DNA from 2 places in the Sporosarcina sp. P17b genome. Region 1 is predicted to be linked to the other one. Evidence: riboswitches for the same ligand, from Rfam matches in the RefSeq annotation. Region 1 holds a riboswitch; the other holds the start of a gene.
The links. A riboswitch is a leader RNA that binds a small molecule or an ion and turns the genes downstream of it on or off. The one in region 1 is predicted to bind cobalamin.

Region 1 (9,810 bases):
TCTGTTTCGCTAAAGTCAAAACTTTCATCTTTTAGTGTATATTCCATAGTCACGTATCCTTTCAATATGAAGATTTCTGTGAAGTGAACTAATGATCGTGTGACACATGAAAAATGATACTATAAAGATCATAAAAAATGAATCAAGATATCTTTTTATAATAACTTTGTTTCTTGCCATTCAATTAAACTAACGTAGCTTGGTTGTAACACTTAAATTGCAAAGTGTTATGACAAAAATGTCAAATGACTTTAATTCAAATGGGTAAATAGGTTTTTACGAAGGGGAGAGCTAGATGAGTAGTTTTTTCTTAATACTTATGGGCGTTTTTATTGTCGTTGCAAATCTTATTGGTTTTATATATTACAAGAAAAAGAAAAGCCTATACTTTGCAGCTTTTACTGTATTACTATCAGCAGTTTTCTTAGGGGCAATCGGTGGCGAAGTAGCACTTTTTGTTATTCGTGATGCTTTTGCGATATTTTACGGCATGCAGATAGGATATTATTTATTAATAAATAGCGCCATCGTTTTTTTTATTGCCATTTTAGCAACTATAATAAAAAAATTATCAACACCATGATATAGTACTTGATTATATTTTAGAAGTTGTATTCGATCTACATAAAAACTAAACCCATTGATATATATGATTGTTAAATGAAGTATCCTATTTTGCTTTTCATAGTGGGAGTTGAATGAACTGGTTAAAACTATAACTTTCTCATTTGCTAGTAATGCCTTTAAAGGAACTGAGGCAACAGAGACATTTACTTTTGAAGAATTAGAAATTAATGAAAATCTGAATGAAAAAGAATTGGAAATTGAAATTGACCGGATTTATCAGGAGTGGATTTGGAATAAGCTAAATGTATCGGGAAGTATCGTTATAGACGAACCCAATAGATGTCAATAATGCTTGTTTAATAAATGTTAGAGACAACCGCGAAAGATTATAAAAAAATATGTGACTTATTTAATTTTTGTCCGTCTAACAGGGTGAGGAGGGATAGAATGAAAAAAAGTTTAATGATGTTGATAGGAATAATAATGATTTTAGCTGCTTGTTCAGAAGAAAATGTCAGTAAGGATAAAGAAGATCTAAAAAAAGTGAATACGATTGATTCAATTTATAAAAATGGAGATATTTCCATTTCTATAGCAGTTAGCCAAAAGAGAGTTGATCAGGGAGAGACACCGCTTGTTAGTATAAGAAATGAAGGGGATACACCGGTGGATTACACAGGGCCAGGAACGAGCTTGGAATACTTCCAAGATGGCAATTGGGTTGCAGAGGATGTAGTCATAGAGGATAAGTTGAATGTATTAGAACCTGGAAAAGAAATCGAGCAGAAACTTTCGTCATCCTATATACAACAAAAAGGTGTTTATAGGATTGTCTTTACATTTCATGCCAACCAGAATGAAGAAAGTAAAAAAATAGCGTTTACGTTTCATAAGGAGTGATCAAAATGGAGAATTCTGTTTTGTGGTCAAAAAAAATTATACCAGTTTATTTTGTAGTAGCTTTTTTAAGTTTTTTGCTCTTTAATAATTACATACAAGCCAATATATTAAGTACTCTATTAATCATTCTTCCTGTTATTGGGGTAGGCATAGCTAGTATTCTATTTAATTCAAACAAAAAGTAATTTATTTGAAAATAATTAGCTGCAAATGGTGTGGATGCTGGAATAAGGATTTGAAACCGATCAACAATAAGGCCATACTATTAAAACATGTAACTTTTGTAACTTATCTCGGTCTAATAATATTAGGAGGATAGTATGAAAAAGTATCAGCAAAGACCTAGTGTGAAAAGTATCTTGATTGTTGTTGCTGTAATGATGTCTATTGGAATATTCACTTTAATCAATTATGTCCCCCAAGATAGTACAAAAGACAATCAAGATGAGAATGTGGAAATCCCAGCTATTCAATTACCTAAAAATAATACAAATGCAGACATGGTCGGTTTAATTGTGTATAACGGAAAGATTTATACCCAAACAAACACAAAGATAAATGACACAGATGCAAAAGCTCTTAAAGACGAGAAACTCGGAACTACAAAAGGGAATATTGATGAATGGAGCAAGCAAAAAGCCTATGACAAAGAATTAGCTTCTACAATTGGTGAAATGGATGTTTATTCTGTGAAAGGCTATGACCAAGATTTTAGATTAATGGTTTATCATATGCAGGATGGAAACCATTACGCAGAGTTTTTTGAAAACCTTAACGGAATAACAATAAGCAGTGGTGAGGATATATTTGGTAAATTAAATCTGGTGGGAAATATACACTCTGTCCAGTGGAGAGCTTTCAGTGATTGGGATCACGATAATGAAAATTACAAGCCAATTTTCGATATGGACGCACTAAATACTTTCTTAAAAGAGCTGAACAAAACAAAGCCCTATCTTCGTGAACAAAAGTCAGACCCCATAAATAGTTCCCGAAACAATGAAGAATACAGAGAGCTAGCGTTAAAATTACATGATGGTTCAACGGTTAAACTTACTCTTTTAAGAGATGGATATATCTATTATGGAATTGCAGATGTTTATTTTGAGATGAATGAAGGCGTGTTTTCAATGTTTTGGAACCAACTTAAGTAAAGGTAATATTCAACATTCGGGGACAGTTGCTTAGTAAAAATTACGCTGTTAACGGGCGGTTTAATTAAAGAAGAACTCGATCTAAGCAGAGAGCGAGATAAATGCTTTGAAACGTATAATCAGCATTTAGGATGTGAGGTGTACTGGCAATGATTGATTGGCGTTGGGCTGAAGTTGATACACTAGAAAATAAAGGGGAGTGGAATGAAGCAAAATCACTCTTGATAAAAAACTGGAACCAAAATCCTGATGATTTAAAGACTGTTATTCGTCTTGGCTTTTTTTGTTGGTATGTTCTAACAGAAGAGGGACCAGTAGAGATTCAGGATGTAGATTTTGATGAATTAGAGACTATACTACGTCAGGTTACAGATTTTGGATTGGTTAATTTGGGGACAAATGAGGATTTTTTATGGTGTTTTGGTTATATGATTTCATTATTCCCATATTATTTTGGAGAATTTGAGCATTGGGAAGAAAAAGGGGTTTCCATGTTAAAGCGTGCTTATGAAATTTGTCCAGATGAACCAGTGTATAAATATTCTTACTTGGGATCTTTTCCGAATTCAGACGAAAATCTTAAAGATGAATTTCAAAATGTTCATGTTGTTCTTGAAGATAGATTTCAAGGAAATGGAGTTTTATCGGAATACTTTAAAAGCGTTTGGAATTGTTGGCATGAGAGTTGAATTAACGAATGCGGTTATTGAACACCGATCGCTTGCTATAGGAACCACTTTGCTAAATAAAATGCTGTAACTAAAATAGAAAACACAGTCTCATGCGATGACAAAATCGCGCAATGTACTTACACCGTCTATTGATTTTACCCTGCAAAAACTATATGCTTAGTAGCAGTTATATAGAATATTTTGGTTCTTCGTCAAGTAAACGAAGAGTAAATAGGAATCAGGTGAAAATCCTGAGCGGTCCGGCCACTGTAATGGGAAAATATATCCCTAAGTCAGGAGACTTGCCAAAGTATGTAAGCATGACGCCTTCCGGTAAAGGGTGAATTGTGTATCATTCAATTTGCGCTGTCTAATTATTGAACATACATGGTCCCCATCTCTATCAGGAGGTGGGGACTTTTTTAATGATTTAGCCACTGCATATAGCATGCCTTTACTAGAAAAGAAGGGATGGATTGAATGAGAAAAACGAAAAACACCTTCATGAAATATCAAAACATAATCTATTACAGTCTCATATTCTTACTATTATTTAGCACGATTGCCTATGCAGCCACATCGACTGAAGAATCCGCTCCGTTTGATTTCAATGAAAAAGTAGAAGCTTCTACGCTGAAGTTAGCTAGCGGTAGTGGTGGACTACCTGATGCGGAATCCGATCAAACGACAGATAGTAAGACCGATCAAGAAAACTTGTCAAGCTCGCAACAACCGACAACTCCGGACAAATCGCAACAGAAGCCGGAAGAACAGCCGCGAGAACCAAAAAATACCGAGCTGGAATCGCAGAATAAGCCACTCGCTAATCCTGAGACTACTACACAGGACACGAAACCGGCTCCAAATGACAAAGTCCCTGCTGGTGGCAACACGACACCTGCTTCCGGTAAAACAAAACCGAACAACCATCCAGATATCGAGATCGTCGACATCGCGGATCAGCAAAATCGCTATTTTACAACAAGTATCACCAATAATGAAACCGTTACCGATCCATTGTACAGCGTCACGGTAAATCACTTGGATGAAACACTCATTGCCCAGGAAATGAAAGTTACGGTAAACGGTAAGAAATTGAGTGACTATAAAGGGGTTCTTTTATTAACAGAAGGCACGAACGATATTCAATTCCAAGTGATCTATAAACAAACAGACAACAAACTATTGCGCGTCAGCCAGTCGTATCGCGTGACCTTAAACAGTCAAGATATCGTAATCACAACCGAACTAAAAGACCAAACGGTGACCGAAGACGCCATTTCATTCACAGCAACAGCTACGCTAGGTGAACAAGATGCCAAGCTCAAGGTCTTCATGAATAATAAAGAACTTAAACCACTGACTGGCAGTGCCTATAAAGCCACGCTAACCGAAGGAAAAAATACGCTCAAGCTTACCGCGCAAGTAAACGGAAAAATAGCGGAGCAAAACTATATTGTGATCTACGAGAAAGAAAAAATCTCGATCAAGTTGAACACCGACTTACAAGACCAACAAGCTAACAGCGCGGAGTTTTCATTTTACGCAAAAGCTACTGCGAATGAAGCAGACGTATCACTCAGCATCACAGTGAACGATCAAAAGGTCGAATCGGCAGACGGTATGAATTATGTTGTGCAGCTGAACAATGGAACGAACGTTGTCAAATTATCAGGAAACTATCAAGACGAACAAATTGAACGACAGTATAAAATTTCCTACAACGACCCGAACGTCAATGAAAAACCACAAGTCGATCCCGATGCACCGAAGCTCGTAACCGATCTCAAGTCCGGCAGCAAAGTCAAAGGTGATATTAAAACGATCAACATTTGGCCAGTGACTGCTTCTGGTGAACGGATCAGAGGGAAAAACGTCCTTGTGCAAGTGAATGGTGAAAACGTGCCATTCACTTGGGATGACAGTGCAAAAACGAGTTATAAACTGACGTTGCAAACTGGACAAAACACCGTCACCATCAAAGTGTGGGACGACGAAGAGCGGACCGTGACCGAGACATTCATGATCACGTCCGTTGCACCGGCGGAAGATGGCATTATCGGACAAGTGACGATTAGTCTAGAAGCTTCCGTTCTCGGTGTTCCGTATTTGATCAAACCGACGAAAATGGATATTCATCAAGGGGAAAAAGGGTCGTATATCCTCGACCAATTCATGCGAGAACATGGCTATGATTACGGCAAAACGGGAAATCTCGACAGCAGTTTTTATTTACGGGACGTCAGTAAGCCTGGCATGCTAAATCATGTAGCGATTCCCGACGATTTATGGGAAATAGTAGAGGAGGTTTCCACTACTTCAAATCGCGATGCGTATTCACCGGATAGTCTAAGTGAATTCGATTTCGCGAATGGTTCCGGCTGGATGTTCAGCGTCAATAATGATTATCCGAACTACGGCTTCTCGGATGCCTATTTCTTAGATGGAGATGTAGTGAGAGTGCGCTATACTCTTCATTACGGAAAAGACATTGGTGGGCATGAAGCGTCAGGAAACGGCATGAATGATAATTGGAAGAAAGAATGGTAATGAAAGAGAAGTGACGGAATGCGACAATTAACTGCGTGGCTTGTGACGATTATGATGACGGCGGTAGTACTCCTGCCGTCTATTGCGTTCGCGACACCGGAAAAAGAAGAATCTCTGCTGCAGACGATAGAAGAAATTATTGCGTGGAAAAAGCAAGATGAACAAATTGACGAATCGGCTCCGCTACTCAGCAAGCCGTTTCTAGCGCACGCGGGAAATACGAATGGTGATTGGTATCCGGTAGGCCTCGGCCGCATCGGCTATCCTGACGATTACTCCGCGTATCTAGCGGTCATCAAGAACAATGTTATTGAACGTTATAAAACGAGTGAAAAACTTAGTGAAATGAAAGCGACAGAGTGGCACCGGATTTCACTGGCGATTCTTTCAGCTGCCGGTGACCCGACGGCAGTATCCGGCATCAATCTTATTGCGGACGGTACGTATAACCGTGGATTGACGACGTCACTCGGTGCACAGGGCATTAACGGCTGGATTTGGGGGTTAATTACACTTGACAGTATGCGTTATAAAGTGCCAGAAGACGCGGACATGAAAAGAATCGAAATCATCAAAGAAATCATTTCACTGCAACTCGAGGATGGCGGATTTTCATTCTACGGGAACGAAGCGGAGCCGGATATGACTGCGATGGCAGTACAGGCACTCGCACCGTATTATCAAAGTACCGAAGAATTCACGTATATTCAGAAGGATTTGGATGAAGAAGTAACGAAAACGATGCATATGATCATTGACGAAGCACTCGAAAAATTATCGAATATGCAAACGTCGTCTGGCGGCTTTAGTGCACAAAATGACGACAACGTCGAAAGTGCCGCACAAGTTCTCGTCGCGTTGACGTCTCTTGGCATTCATCCCGAAGAAGACGAACGCTTCGTAAAAGGCGATCATTCATTGCTTGATTTCATCATGAGCTATCAACTGGACGACGGAGGCTTTGTCCATGCGAAAACGTATAACGCGGACAATCCGTCTTCGTTGCCAGATGAATCAAACTCGATGGCGTCCGAGCAAGTGCTCTATGCGCTCGTATCGCTCTATCGACTCGAAAATGGCTACCGCACGATGTATGATTTCCGTCCTGAAAACCCAGTCGAAATGAAGCAGCAAATGCTCGAATTGATGGAAGACATTCAGGATATCCATGACAACACAGACGCTAAAAAACTTCAACAATTACTTGATACATATGAAAACTTCCCGATAGAAGAGCGCTCGTATGTCTACAACTTCCATAAGCTCGTAGAAGCCGCAGAGAAACAGTCGATCGAAATTGATTTACCTGCGTTTAGTGAAAACTACGACGTCTATACGAAAGGAAACGGCACGATTGCCCCAATTTATCAGGAGCAAACTGCGCCACGAAATATCAATGAACGAGATGTAGAAAAAATCAACGCCATTCCAACACCGCTTACGACAGAACACTATATCGACGTCGTGTCGCTAATTGATCAGTTCGAACAAGCGGACAATAAAGACGATTATGAAGCAGAGCTCGCACAACTCTATCGATATAAAGAAGACATGGAGAAGATCGAAGCCGAAATACAAAGTATTAACGAAACGGTGCTGGATCAACTGTATCCATTCACTGATTTGACAAGTAAAGACCGTGACAATGTGGATGCGATTTTGGAACGATTCAACGCATTGGCTCCATACGATCAAGAGAAAGTCTTAAACTATGAAGATCTTAAAAAATCGAAAACGCAAATCGACAATGCTGTTCGTGCGAAGCGAATTTCATGGCTACTTGGAATCGTGGCGACGGGGTTGATCATTATAATTCTATTAAGAATTCAAAAAAGAAGGCGTCAGAGAGACTAGAGGGATATAATGAAGAAAGATCTATTAGTCGTAGCATTCATCCTCTTTATTGTCGGATGGCTCATTACGGGAACGAAAATCCAGTCGGTAGAAGAGTATTATTTGACACATGTCGACGAAATTACCGAAGACTCAGAGACAGTGACGCTCGAAATACGCAGTGATGCCGTTCTCGATTCAATGGACCAGTTAAAAGCCGGCCTTGAGAAATATATCGAACCGGACGGCGAAATCCTTGCGAAATCGGAATATGTTTTACGTAGCGGGGATACCGCGTTTGATCTTCTCGACCGCGCGACTCGCCACCACCGCATCCCGATGGAGTACCAAGGAGCCGACTATAATATCTACAACAGTATTTACGTTCAAGGCATCAACTATTTGTATGAGTTTAATTGTGGGCCGTTAAGTGGTTGGATGTATAAAGTGAACGACGAATTCCCGAGTCAGGGGGTTAGTCAATACAAACTGCATGACGGCGATGAAGTCGAATTCCACTACACATGTGATCTAGGACGGGATCTGGATGGCTACATACCTCAAACAAAGAAAGAAGGAAACTAGATGAGCGCATTTTCGAACTTTCATCCTGTATTGCTACTTGTCTATATGACCGTTGTCCTCGTCACGATGTTCAGCTCGTTTCATCCGATCATCGTGGCGCTTTCGCTCGTCGGCGGTATTCTGTATTTTTCCATGTTGCACGGAGTACGGGCGGCAAGTAAAGATCTACTGTATTACTTTTTCGTCTTTCTATTCATTGCGCTCGCGTACCCATCGTATGTGCATAACGGTTTCACTCCCTTGTTTTTCCTGAACGACCATGCGGTGACGCGGGAAGCTGTAACGAAAGGTCTCGTTCTAGCGGGGGCCATTGTCGCGACGTGTTTTTGGATGAAGAGTTATTTCGAGATTTTCACGACGAATAAAATACTTGCTGTAGTGACGAAAGTGTCTGCTAATCTCGGTATTCTCGTTTCGATGCTATGGCGGTTCATTCCTACATTTAAAACGAAATGGCAGGAAAAACACATGGCGCAGCGTGGGATTGGTTATTACAAAGTATCCAGCAGATTCGTGAAATTTCATCGAGCGTTCGCTTTATGGCGGCAGACACTTGTCCAGACGGCTGAGTTCGTCTTTGTGAAGCCAGACGTTATGAAAGCACGTGGATATGGTATGACGAAAGCGAGGACGCAGTATGAAATCATGCGTTTTACGAAGCGTGACGGTGTGCTGACTGCAGGACTCGTTTTATTTCTTCTCTATTACATCGGGTACTTCACGCAACACCAAACACAGTATTACCCGGAAATTAGTGAACAGACACTAGGTACAGGGCATTATGTCATTATTAGCTTACTGATGCTGTTGCCGTTTATCTATGAAGCGAAGGAGAGTGTCAAATGGCGATACTTACAGTCGAAAATCTAAACTTCTATTATGAAGAACAACAAGTCTTGCGTGACGTCTCCTTTTCGATTATGCCACGGGAATTCGTGACGTTATTTGGTCCTACGGGCTCTGGAAAGTCGACGTTACTCAAGATGTTAAAGCGGGAAATGCGACCGATTGGTAAATTGAGCGGCAATGTGTATTTCAGTGGTCGAAAACTCGATGACCTGCCCGCTACAATGACGGCGACCGCGATCGGCTATATGATGCAAAATCCCGACGAGCAGATGGTCATGGAAAAAGTTTGGCAAGAGCTCGCGTTCGGCCTCGAGAACATGGGGGTCGCGACGGAAGAGATGCAGCGGAAGATTGCGGAAGTGGCCAGTTTCTTCGGCATTCAGAACTGGTTACATGACAGTATTAGCGACTTATCGGGCGGGCAGAAACAACTCGTCAATTTAGCGGCAGTGCTTGCGATGGAGCCGGAAATTTTATTGCTCGATGAACCGACTTCTCAGCTCGATCCGATCGCGGCTTCCGAGTTTTTGACGTTGCTTGATAAAATCAACCGAGAACTCGGCATGACGATTCTCATTGTCGAACATCGGCTAGAAGAATTGTTGCCTGTCTGTGACCGCGTATTATTCATGGAAAACGGCTCGCTTCTGTACGATTCGACGCCGAAGTTGATCGGTCATTCGTTACTCGACCATCCGATG
Region 2 (9,810 bases), on a different contig from region 1:
AACTGTTACACAGCAACGTGTACAAAAAATGACGATGTTTCAAGTAGTAATTGGTGTAGTAGGAATTTTGCTTATTGCATGTGGCTATTATTTGTCAACTCAGTTATTTAAGGGTGTAATCCTTAGCAATTATTTGTTCACTACAATGGTCGTCATCCTGACATCCGTTATTATAGGTACGTACTTATTTTATAAAGGTTCTGTCAGCTTCATCTTCAATCTAATCCGTAAACGAAAAGGTGGGTATCTAAACGTTAACGATGTACTGTCCCTTTCTTCCATCATGTTCCGAATGAAATCCAATTCGTTACTATTAATGATTATTACCATATTGTCCGCGCTATCCATTGCGTTGTTATCACTTAGTTATATATCATATTACTCAGTAGAGAAAACAGTGGAGAGGACTATTCCCGCAGATTTTACTATTCCAAATAGTGAGCGTGCTATGGAATTCACACAAGCGCTGGAAGAGAAGAACATTGACTATACGGAGACGGCTACGGATTTAATAACATCACCTGTTGATTTATCAAAAGTCATGACAATGCCAGGAGAGGTTACTGGAGATCAGAGTTATGCCAATACGCGAATGATCGTAATTAGCGAACAAACAGTATTGGAAGTAGATGTAGAAGAAGATGAAGTGATGTTTATTAATTCAGATCCATTGATGGAGAAGTTCATGCAGTTCCAAACTGATCAACAAGCTATTTTTCAAGGTAGAGAACATTCATATGATCTGACTTTTACAGGCACAAAAGATTTAGTTGTTCTACCAACTCGTATAACATATAATTTTCCTGTTGCCGTAGTTGATGACCTAGTATACAAGCAAATGCAAGACGATCAAGACATTTCCTTTACGTCAGAATTCACTGTGTACCATGGAGTAAATATTGTTCAGAAAGATGAACTTGAAAAAGCGAATGACATTTTCAATAAGTTGGAAATAAATATATGGGCGGGACATGAATCAAAATATGAAGGAAGAATAAACCTAAAACAAAGTGTTGGTATTACGATGTTCATCGTAGGATTCCTTGGTCTTGCATTTCTCATCACATCCGGCTGCATTCTCTATTTCAAACAAATGGACGAAAGTGAAGACGAGAAATCAAACTACACGATTCTTCGTAAATTGGGCTTTACACAATCTGATTTGTTGAAGGGGATCCAGAAAAAGCAATTATTTAACTTTGGTATTCCATTAGTTGTCGGATTGCTCCATAGCTACTTCGCAGTAAAATCGGGATGGTTTTTATTCGGTACTGAAATGCTAACACCAATGATTATTGTGATGTTAATTTACACGGCATTATACTCGATATTCGGATTACTATCCGTTATAAATTATAAACGTGTGATAAAAGATTCTCTATAAAGTGTAAACGCCTCTGACAGAGTAATGTCAGAGGCGTATTTATTATTAGTTACTACCAACCAATTCTTCTACTACTGTTTTATATGCTTTATCTAAATTATAAAGCTGCTGTTCTTTTTCTGTTTGATCTTTTGAAGTATCTTCGGAAATCTGTCTTTTCACATCATTGAGTACTAAGGGGAGTGGAGTAGAGTGAGTGCTCACTCGGTCCGACATCAGCGTATCCTTTAATAAGTTTGTAAAATCATCGATTGTTTGGTTATTCATAATTCATTCTCCTCATCGTGTTTTGTAGTGGTTCGTCGACAAAAAAACATCCGTCCAAGTAAATGCCTGGAAGGATGTTAAGTGGGAAGCCATGACGAATTAAACGGTTCAGTCGGATATTCATATATAGTGGATCGATAGAAGCTGTATCGAAGCCACCTAATGAATGTCCTGATCCCGTTTTTTCGTACGTCGGCTTGTGTATGATTGTTCATAAGCCGCACTTGACACCTCCTATCCGCGTAGGTTATTGGTGTGTACTGATCTAGGCAGGTCTCCTGGCTCGTCTTCAACGTATAATTCACCTTCCCATTTCCCTTGCGGTGAAACAGTGGTAACGAATTATACTCCAACTCACAGTTGCGGGACAGCATCGGTTTTTCACCGATTTCCCTTTTAAGCGTTTAAGAAAAATAAACGCACCGATCTCTAACACGATATTCAGTTGCTCTTTCAGTATATCACTATTATTTATGAAAGGAACAAAATAGCGCAGTATCCATTTAGGATCTGCACTATAACTTTTGTCTGTAATCACGTTACCCACTCAGCGAATGACGAGTCGCGTTTCGTTGATATAAATATACTCCAACAAATACGATAAACTCAGACGCAGGGATAGATAGCCAAATCCCATTTAGCCCAAAGAAGCGTGGTAAAATCATCAAGAAAATCAACATAATAATAATTTCGCGAGAAGCGGTGATCCAAGTCGCCATCCGAACATTACCGACTGACTGATAATACGTCATCATCACGAAGTTCGTACCTGTGAATAAATAGGCAATGAAGAATAAATTAATTCCGGTAGTGGCCAAATCTCTGACGGCTTGTGGGAAGTCTCCGAAAATCGATACAATAGGGCCTGCTGCGAACTGTCCCACGAGGAAAAATACAGCACCTGCAATGACGACAGTGAGGGTGGCCTTTTTAACGGTTTCCTTCATTCTTTCTCGGTTGCCAGAACCTCTATAATAACTAATCAGTGGTTGTATTGCACCACCCATTCCTAGGAATAGCATCAGCATGACGCTGTGCACATAATTCAAAATAGAGAACGCTGCAACACCTTCCGTACCAGCCATTCGTTCGAACGCAATATTATGTGTGATGGTAAAGAAGGATATACCCAATTCGGATAAGAAACTTGGGAATCCGATGAATAGAATCGCTAGAAATAGTTTTTTATTGAATTTCAAGCGAATCAGTTTCAAGTTATTGGTCTGCCTAAAGAAGTGTGTTACTAGTACGAGCATACCCAAAAACGAAGCAATAATTGTCGCTGATGCAGCACCAGCGACTCCGTAGTCTAAAATGAATAAGAACACGTAGTTCAAAATAATATTGACGACAGACGTCACAATCAAACCAGCCATTGAGAGGTTCGGTGCTCCATCATTTCGCACGAAAATACTAAAAGTGTTTTCTACAGTGAAGATAAAACCAAATAATAAAATAACAAATAAGTATTGCGATACATAAGGGAATGTGGTCGCATTGGCCCCAAGCGCGTATGCTAGTGGATCCCTAAAGATAAAGGCAGTCAAACCTAATACAATAGTAAATAAGAATATGGAAATAATAGCGTGCGTAAAGATCGACCGGGCTCTTTGCGTATCCTTAGCGCCCATAGCTATCGAATATTTTGTAGCAGCACCGATACCAATCCATAAAGAAATAGCAAAAAAGATAGTATAAACGGGAGCCGAAATTCCGACTCCCGCTAATGCTTCTGCACCCAATCGATTACCGACCATGATGCCGTCTGCCACAATATTGATTGCCATTAGTAACATACCGACAGTTGAAGGTATCAAGTAACGTAAAAAGATACGTCCTACTGGCTCAGTATCTAATTGATTGAATTTGGGTGAAGAAGAATTCATTGCAAAGGACTCCTTTGAAGATCAAGTTCCATGATGAGGCAAGGGAATTCACCTACATCATCAATTTTTCCATTTAACTTAAAACCGAACTTTTCGTATAAACGCTGTGCGGCTTTATTACTTGGATAAATACTTAAGTAGATCTTATTGCATTGATACTTTTCTTCCATTCTGGTTAGTAGAAGTTTAAGAAATCTGCTAGCATAGCCTTTCCCTTGATGATGCTGATCTATCATAAAGCGATCCAGCCATACATTGCCATCTGCTTCACGTCCATGCATTGCATAGCCGACTAGTTCCTCTCCATCGTATAACCCAATAGACTTCCATTCAGGTTCAAATTGAGATTGTGCTAGTGAAAATGAATTGCTTTCAATAAAGTTCTTTTGGTTTTCGTGTACAGATAAATAGGCAACATCCTGCCAATTTTCATTCGTTACCTCACATGCGTGGAGGCTCATAATTCCATCTCGCTTTCATATTTTGTAAAACAGAAAAACTTTTAGTGTTTTATTAGTTTTTTTAGTCGTCACTTTTCTTAATAAATCCGAACAACAGGATATCCACAATAGAATCCAGTGCTTCGGTTACGGTCATGCGATTTTCGTAGAAAAATTTTCGATCAAGAGTGGAGTTCGTTGCATCTATAATCAATTTCATTAGTAACTCTATATTTTGATCGGCAATAATACCTTCATGAATACCTTGTTCAATCAATTCGCGTAGTTCATCCCATTCATGAAGTGCAGAGTGGACGCGTTCCCATTGTACGGGATGTGTTTTTCTCATCTGATCAAGGATTTGCCAGTTATAAAAATCATTATACTTTGGAATAACTGTTATGACTTTCTTGATCTTATCTACAAGTTGTAGTTCATTGTCTTTCATGATGATATCGGTTTTTTCGTCAAACTCTCGTAATGTCGAGTCAATAATCGCATCTAAAATTTCCGTTTTTGAAGAAAAATTTTCGTATAACGTCCGTTTACTGATGCCCAGTCTTTTCGCTAGATCATCCATTGTGAACTTCATACTTTTCTCATGAATTTCTTCGAGGAAAGCTTTCATAATACGTGCTTTCATTTATCGTACCCCTATCTTTATACATATCAAACAAAACTTAAAAAACAAATATAGTTTTCCTCGTTCATATCATTATAAATACTTTTAATGAAAAAAGCAAAGACTACTGCTTAAAAGTTGTATTAATTAAATATATAGGCTTATAAAACTCTTAGAATGGGTACTTTCAATGTATACGTACAAGAGAGGGTGAGATTGTATGGGTGAGAAGAAATTGGTCGTAGCTGTAGCTGGCGCAAGTGGTTATATCGGCAATAATCTATTGAAGAAACTTAAAGGGAAAGCTAAAGTTATTGGTCTGTCACGCAATGGCGATCAGAGGCAGAATACGGAAGATGTAGAGTGGCGTTCTTGTGATCTGTTTTCTATGAAAGATGCTGAGAAGAGTTTGGCAGGTGCTGATGTTGCGGTTTATCTCGTTCATTCTATGTTGAAATCAGCAAAACTATCTCAAGGAACTTTTGAAGATATGGATGTTATATTGGCGGATAATTTTGCACAGGCCGCGAAAAAACAAGGAATTAAGCAGATCGTCTATTTGGGTGGGATTATTCCAGATGAAGATGAAAAAGATTTATCCAGGCATTTGAAAAGCCGTTTGGAAGTGGAACGTATTTTGCGATCGTATACTGTTCCTGTCACCGCATTACGTGCAGGGTTGATTGTCGGCCCAAAAGGTTCTTCATTCCCAATTTTGTCGAAGCTAGTTAGACGGCTTCCGATAATGATTTTACCTAAATGGACACGTTCCGATACACAGCCCGTCGCACTCGATGATGTGATGAAATCATTAAGTTCATTAATACTAGACTTTGAACCTGCGCAACGATCTATCGATATAGGTGGTCCTGAGGTTATGACGTATAAAGTTATGATGGAGAAAACTGCAGAAGTAGCAGGGAAATCTTCACGAATGTTGGATGTTCCATTCTTCTCGCTAAGTCTATCAAGGCTTTGGTTGCGTCTCGTGACACAAACACCGAAAGAAATTGTCTATCCATTGGTGGAAAGCTTGAAACATCCAATGGTCGTGAATCCGAAGCATTATATGGAAGGTATTAGTGACGGTGAAATTCCATTTATTCAAGCGGCAAGAGAAGCGCTTGAAGCAGAAACGAAAGAAAAAGAAACACCGAAAAAGAAATCACCAATGGGGCCGCTTAAACAGGATGTACGATCTGTACAACGAATCGCGTTGCCTCATAGCTGGACAGCTGATGAGACTGCACGTTATTACGTCAAGTGGCTTTCTACTTTCCTTAATCCTTGGGTCAAGACGGAAGTAGACGACCAATTAAACTGTCGCATCGGTTTTCTAGGCGATCGAACACTATTAGAACTTAGTTATTCTGCTGATCGTAGTACAAAAGATCGCTCGCTTTACTATATAACGGGTGGATTATTAATGGATCCTGATTCCAATGAACGTGGCAGAATGGAGTTTCGAAAGATTCCGGGATCGAATGAAGTAATCATTGCCATTCATGATTATCTCCCTTCCATTCCGTGGTTTGTTTATTACGTTACACAAGCCAATATGCACGCATTTGTCATGTCTTGTTTCCGACAACATATGTACAAGTTGGGTGCAATTGAACGTGATCGATTAGGAATTGTGGCTTCTAATGTACGATAAAGAAAAATCCAGATTCGCAGTGTTGCCCTGCGAATCTGGATTTTTGAGTATTTGAATTCAATAAGTACATAAATAGACGATAGAACCAGATGTTTTGTTAGGCGTTTAAAGTCTCTTGCTTGGCTTCTGCAAGCTGACCACCTTCTTTTAAATACTTCTCTACACCTTCTGCTGCCCGATATGCCAATGCGCCAATGGTTGAAGTCGGATGATGTCCACCAAATTGAGGAAATGCGGAACCACCCACTACGAATAAGTTGTCCATCTCCCACATTTGAAGGTAGTTATTCACTGCAGATGTTTCAGGATCCGCCCCCATAATAATTCCGCCTGCGTAGTGTCCACCTGAATAGATATGATCGAACTCTTCAGGCACTTCATCCTCGTCAATGATATCGGCACCCATTTCTTTCATGATTTCACTACATTTCTCGATTCCAAATTTCGCCATATTTCGATCGTGGTCTGTGTAACGATTCGTTATACGTAATAGGGGATCTCCGTATTCATCTTTGTATGTTGGATCCAAATCTACGTAGTTATGCCACCATGACATAACAGCAGGTGTATACCATGCGACTAGTGAACGATTAGCATAATGGATTGAGTTTTTCTTGAACTCAGGTCCCCACTTTGGTGTGCCGCTTGGGACGTGGTTTGTAGAAATAGCCCCATCACCGTATTGACGCATTTCGATACCGCCACCGTTGATGAAGTCTACATTAGAGTGATCAAAATTATCACCAGCAAAGTCACTCAACGTACCACCCAGAGCACCTGCCCCCATGTAGAGATTAAACTTTTTATTTTCAAAGAAGCCTCGAGCTCCAAGGAATGTGATGTTGAATTGTCCGTTAAAGTTGCGACCAATGGTTCCTTTACGTGTGGCTGGATCATACTGTGTTCCGATTTCTGAAAGCATCAATAAACGATTATTAGTGAATGAAAATGCACCTAATACAACAACGTCTGCTGGCTGCTCATATTCAATTCCTGTACGTGTATCAGTAAACATAACACCGGTTGCCTTACCGTCTTTATGCAGAACTCGACGTACTAAAGAATTGGTGCGGATTTCGCAGTTTCCGGTTTTGCGTGCAGTCGGAATAACTGTAGCCAATGGGTCCGATTTAGCCGTAAAATCACAACCGTACATCGTACAATAAGAGCAGAACATACATGCATTTAATTTTTCACCATCTGGATTAGTATACGCTTGTGATAAGTTACCGGCAGCGACTTGGAAAGGGTGATAACCCATCCTCTCAGTCGTTTCTTTGAATAATTTTACAGCCGGTGATGCTAACATAGGCGGGTTAGGGTAATCACTTGAACGCTTGTCACCAAGTGGATCGGGCTCGCCTGAAATTCCAGCGGTTTTCTCCCACTTATCGTAATAAGGTTCCATTTCGTCATATGTAATACCCCAGTCTTGAATCGTCATGCCTTCAGGAATTTTCTCTTTCCCATACCTTTCAATAGTTTTGGAACGCAATTCAAAATCGATAGCTCTCCAGCGATATGTAGCACCTGCCCAGTGAACACTACCCCCACCTAGATCGGTACCAGCCATCATTTCTGCTCTTGTTCGGACAGGGAGAGCGGTATCTTCAATTTTCACGCGTGAAGTAATCGTTTCAGGAGATAAGTTTTGCATCATTTCATAACGATCTGTATAACGCAATTCGTCTTTAACTCCTATATAGTCTTGTCGATCTTGTTTTTTACCTCGTTCAAGTGTTACTACCTGGTATCCGGCCTTGGCCAGCTCTGCAGAAACTACTCCACCTGCCCAGCCGCTTCCTACTACGACTACATCTACCTTTTTTAATTTCTTTGCCATATGAGTTCCTCCTGTTTTTAATGACCTTGATAATTTCGTAAGCTTTCAGGTTTCATTACGATGAAGTCTTCTTTTTCTATATCCGCGGTATAGCTCATACGTGGACCGGGGAATTCTTTCATCCTCCAGCCTTCCATATTGCGATTTCCACCATAGACGGGGTCAGCATAAGCTCCTTCAATAGTTGTTTGTAATAATAGATTAAAGAATGTTGTCGAAGCGACACCGTTCATCTTCGCTTTACCATCGTCAAACATCTGCAAAATCTCATCTTGCTGTTTCGGCTCTAGCTTATGGAAGTTCGTTTTGAATTTCTCCTGTGCGGTTTGTTCCAATGCTTGTACACCTTCCATGAAAATATCTCCCCTTGTCATAGGTGTCTGATATCTAAAGGCTGGTGTAGGTACTTGCGTTTCGGCATTTGGACCTTGGTCTTGGGTCGAATCTGCTTGGCTTTCATATGCGTCTACCACACCTGTCTGCAAAAACGGCCCTTTCATATATTCTTTTGCATTCATTCCCCATTCGCCAGCAAGCTGTCGGTCGATAAAGTAGGGGACACCTAGTTCAATAGCGCCTGGTCCTAAATCGTCGGTAGGAAATAACCTTTCAGTAGCAGCAGAAAGGATAAGAAAATCTTCGCTATTACTAAAGAATGTACGTGCTTCTAATAAGTGGCTGACTTCTTTTTCTGAGTTAATAGGTGCATTTGGTTTTTGTAGCTGGTTAGTCAATAGACCACCGAATAATGATCCGCCAACTAGACCTCCCGCCACTAAGCCGGTATTTTTAATGAAATTTCTACGACTAATTCCTTTTTGTGTATCCTCATGCGGTCTATGTTCTGTCACTTTATTCTCCTCCTTGTATAAGACTTTCATATTTTACCAATAGCACTCCTACATATCATGTTGTGATGAATGTCTAGAGATTATACATAATGTAACTTTTTGTAAATAAAACTTTTGAACAAACGAAATATTCAGTTAAATATAAGTAGGAAGAAAAAACCTCTGAAATACTTTAATTGATTTCAGGGGTTTTGAGCTTCTATTATTTACTGTTTTTTATTAGTCTTTGTTTTCATCGTCTGGTTCCATATCTACTTCAGGCTCCTCCATATCTGCATCATCATTTGGTGTAACATCAGCTGGCTGATCTACTTCAACGTCAACATCATCATTTTCATCAATAACCGGGTCATCGTCACCGCATGCACTGAGGACGCCGACAGAGAGAATTGCCGCTGCTCCCACTTTGAATAAGTTGTTTTTCTTGAGATTAGTTAAATTCATTATACGTATCCTCCTAGAAATGTTTGATAGACTTGCTACGTTTATAATAGCCGGATTTAGTGTTTATAAACATGTAAGATATAAAATAAAGCTTTAGTACCTTTAATGTGACTGGCTAAAGTAGCATGATACAAAATGAATACGTTGCATAAACTGAAAGAAAAACATATAACAAGTTGAGAAAAATGAAGAAAGATAGTGGAAGTGCTATGATATATATATACTTGCCTATTTCCAGAGAAATGGACTATATAAATTACTCGAAATGGCTCATCAATAAAGGAGAGAATGTTTTATGAAAAAAGAAGAACAACAGAATTTATTCAAAGAAATTATGGGGAATTACCCCACTGGTGTAACAGTGGTTACTGCAGTAACTGAAGACGGTACACCAGTCGGACTGACAGTAAACTCGT

Region 2: another riboswitch for cobalamin. It lies ahead of CSV76_RS10175 (hypothetical protein); the one in region 1 lies ahead of CSV76_RS15985 (DUF4430 domain-containing protein).

The regions. Positions count from the first base shown of each region.
Region 1 is NZ_PDYP01000023.1:14,052-23,861, reverse strand. It holds gene CSV76_RS16020 (hypothetical protein) at 1-47, opposite strand, end outside; gene CSV76_RS16015 (3-isopropylmalate dehydrogenase) at 296-583, shown strand; gene CSV76_RS16010 (hypothetical protein) at 695-916, shown strand; gene CSV76_RS16005 (immunoglobulin-like domain-containing protein) at 1,015-1,467, shown strand; gene CSV76_RS15995 (hypothetical protein) at 1,788-2,621, shown strand; gene CSV76_RS15990 (hypothetical protein) at 2,771-3,310, shown strand; cobalamin riboswitch at 3,478-3,616, shown strand; gene CSV76_RS15985 (DUF4430 domain-containing protein) at 3,797-5,842, shown strand; gene CSV76_RS15980 (prenyltransferase/squalene oxidase repeat-containing protein) at 5,861-7,696, shown strand; gene CSV76_RS15975 (DUF4430 domain-containing protein) at 7,706-8,260, shown strand; gene CSV76_RS15970 (energy-coupling factor transporter transmembrane component T) at 8,261-9,130, shown strand; gene CSV76_RS15965 (ABC transporter ATP-binding protein) at 9,103-9,810, shown strand, end outside.
Region 2 is NZ_PDYP01000007.1:85,192-95,001, forward strand. It holds gene CSV76_RS10170 (ABC transporter permease) at 1-1,384, shown strand, start outside; gene CSV76_RS10175 (hypothetical protein) at 1,430-1,651, opposite strand; cobalamin riboswitch at 1,903-2,093, opposite strand; gene CSV76_RS10180 (MATE family efflux transporter) at 2,191-3,537, opposite strand; gene CSV76_RS10185 (GNAT family N-acetyltransferase) at 3,534-3,998, opposite strand; gene CSV76_RS10190 (TetR/AcrR family transcriptional regulator) at 4,060-4,620, opposite strand; gene CSV76_RS10195 (NAD(P)H-binding protein) at 4,820-6,256, shown strand; gene CSV76_RS10200 (GMC family oxidoreductase) at 6,354-8,099, opposite strand; gene CSV76_RS10205 (gluconate 2-dehydrogenase subunit 3 family protein) at 8,117-8,950, opposite strand; gene CSV76_RS10210 (hypothetical protein) at 9,170-9,394, opposite strand; gene CSV76_RS10215 (flavin reductase family protein) at 9,690-9,810, shown strand, end outside.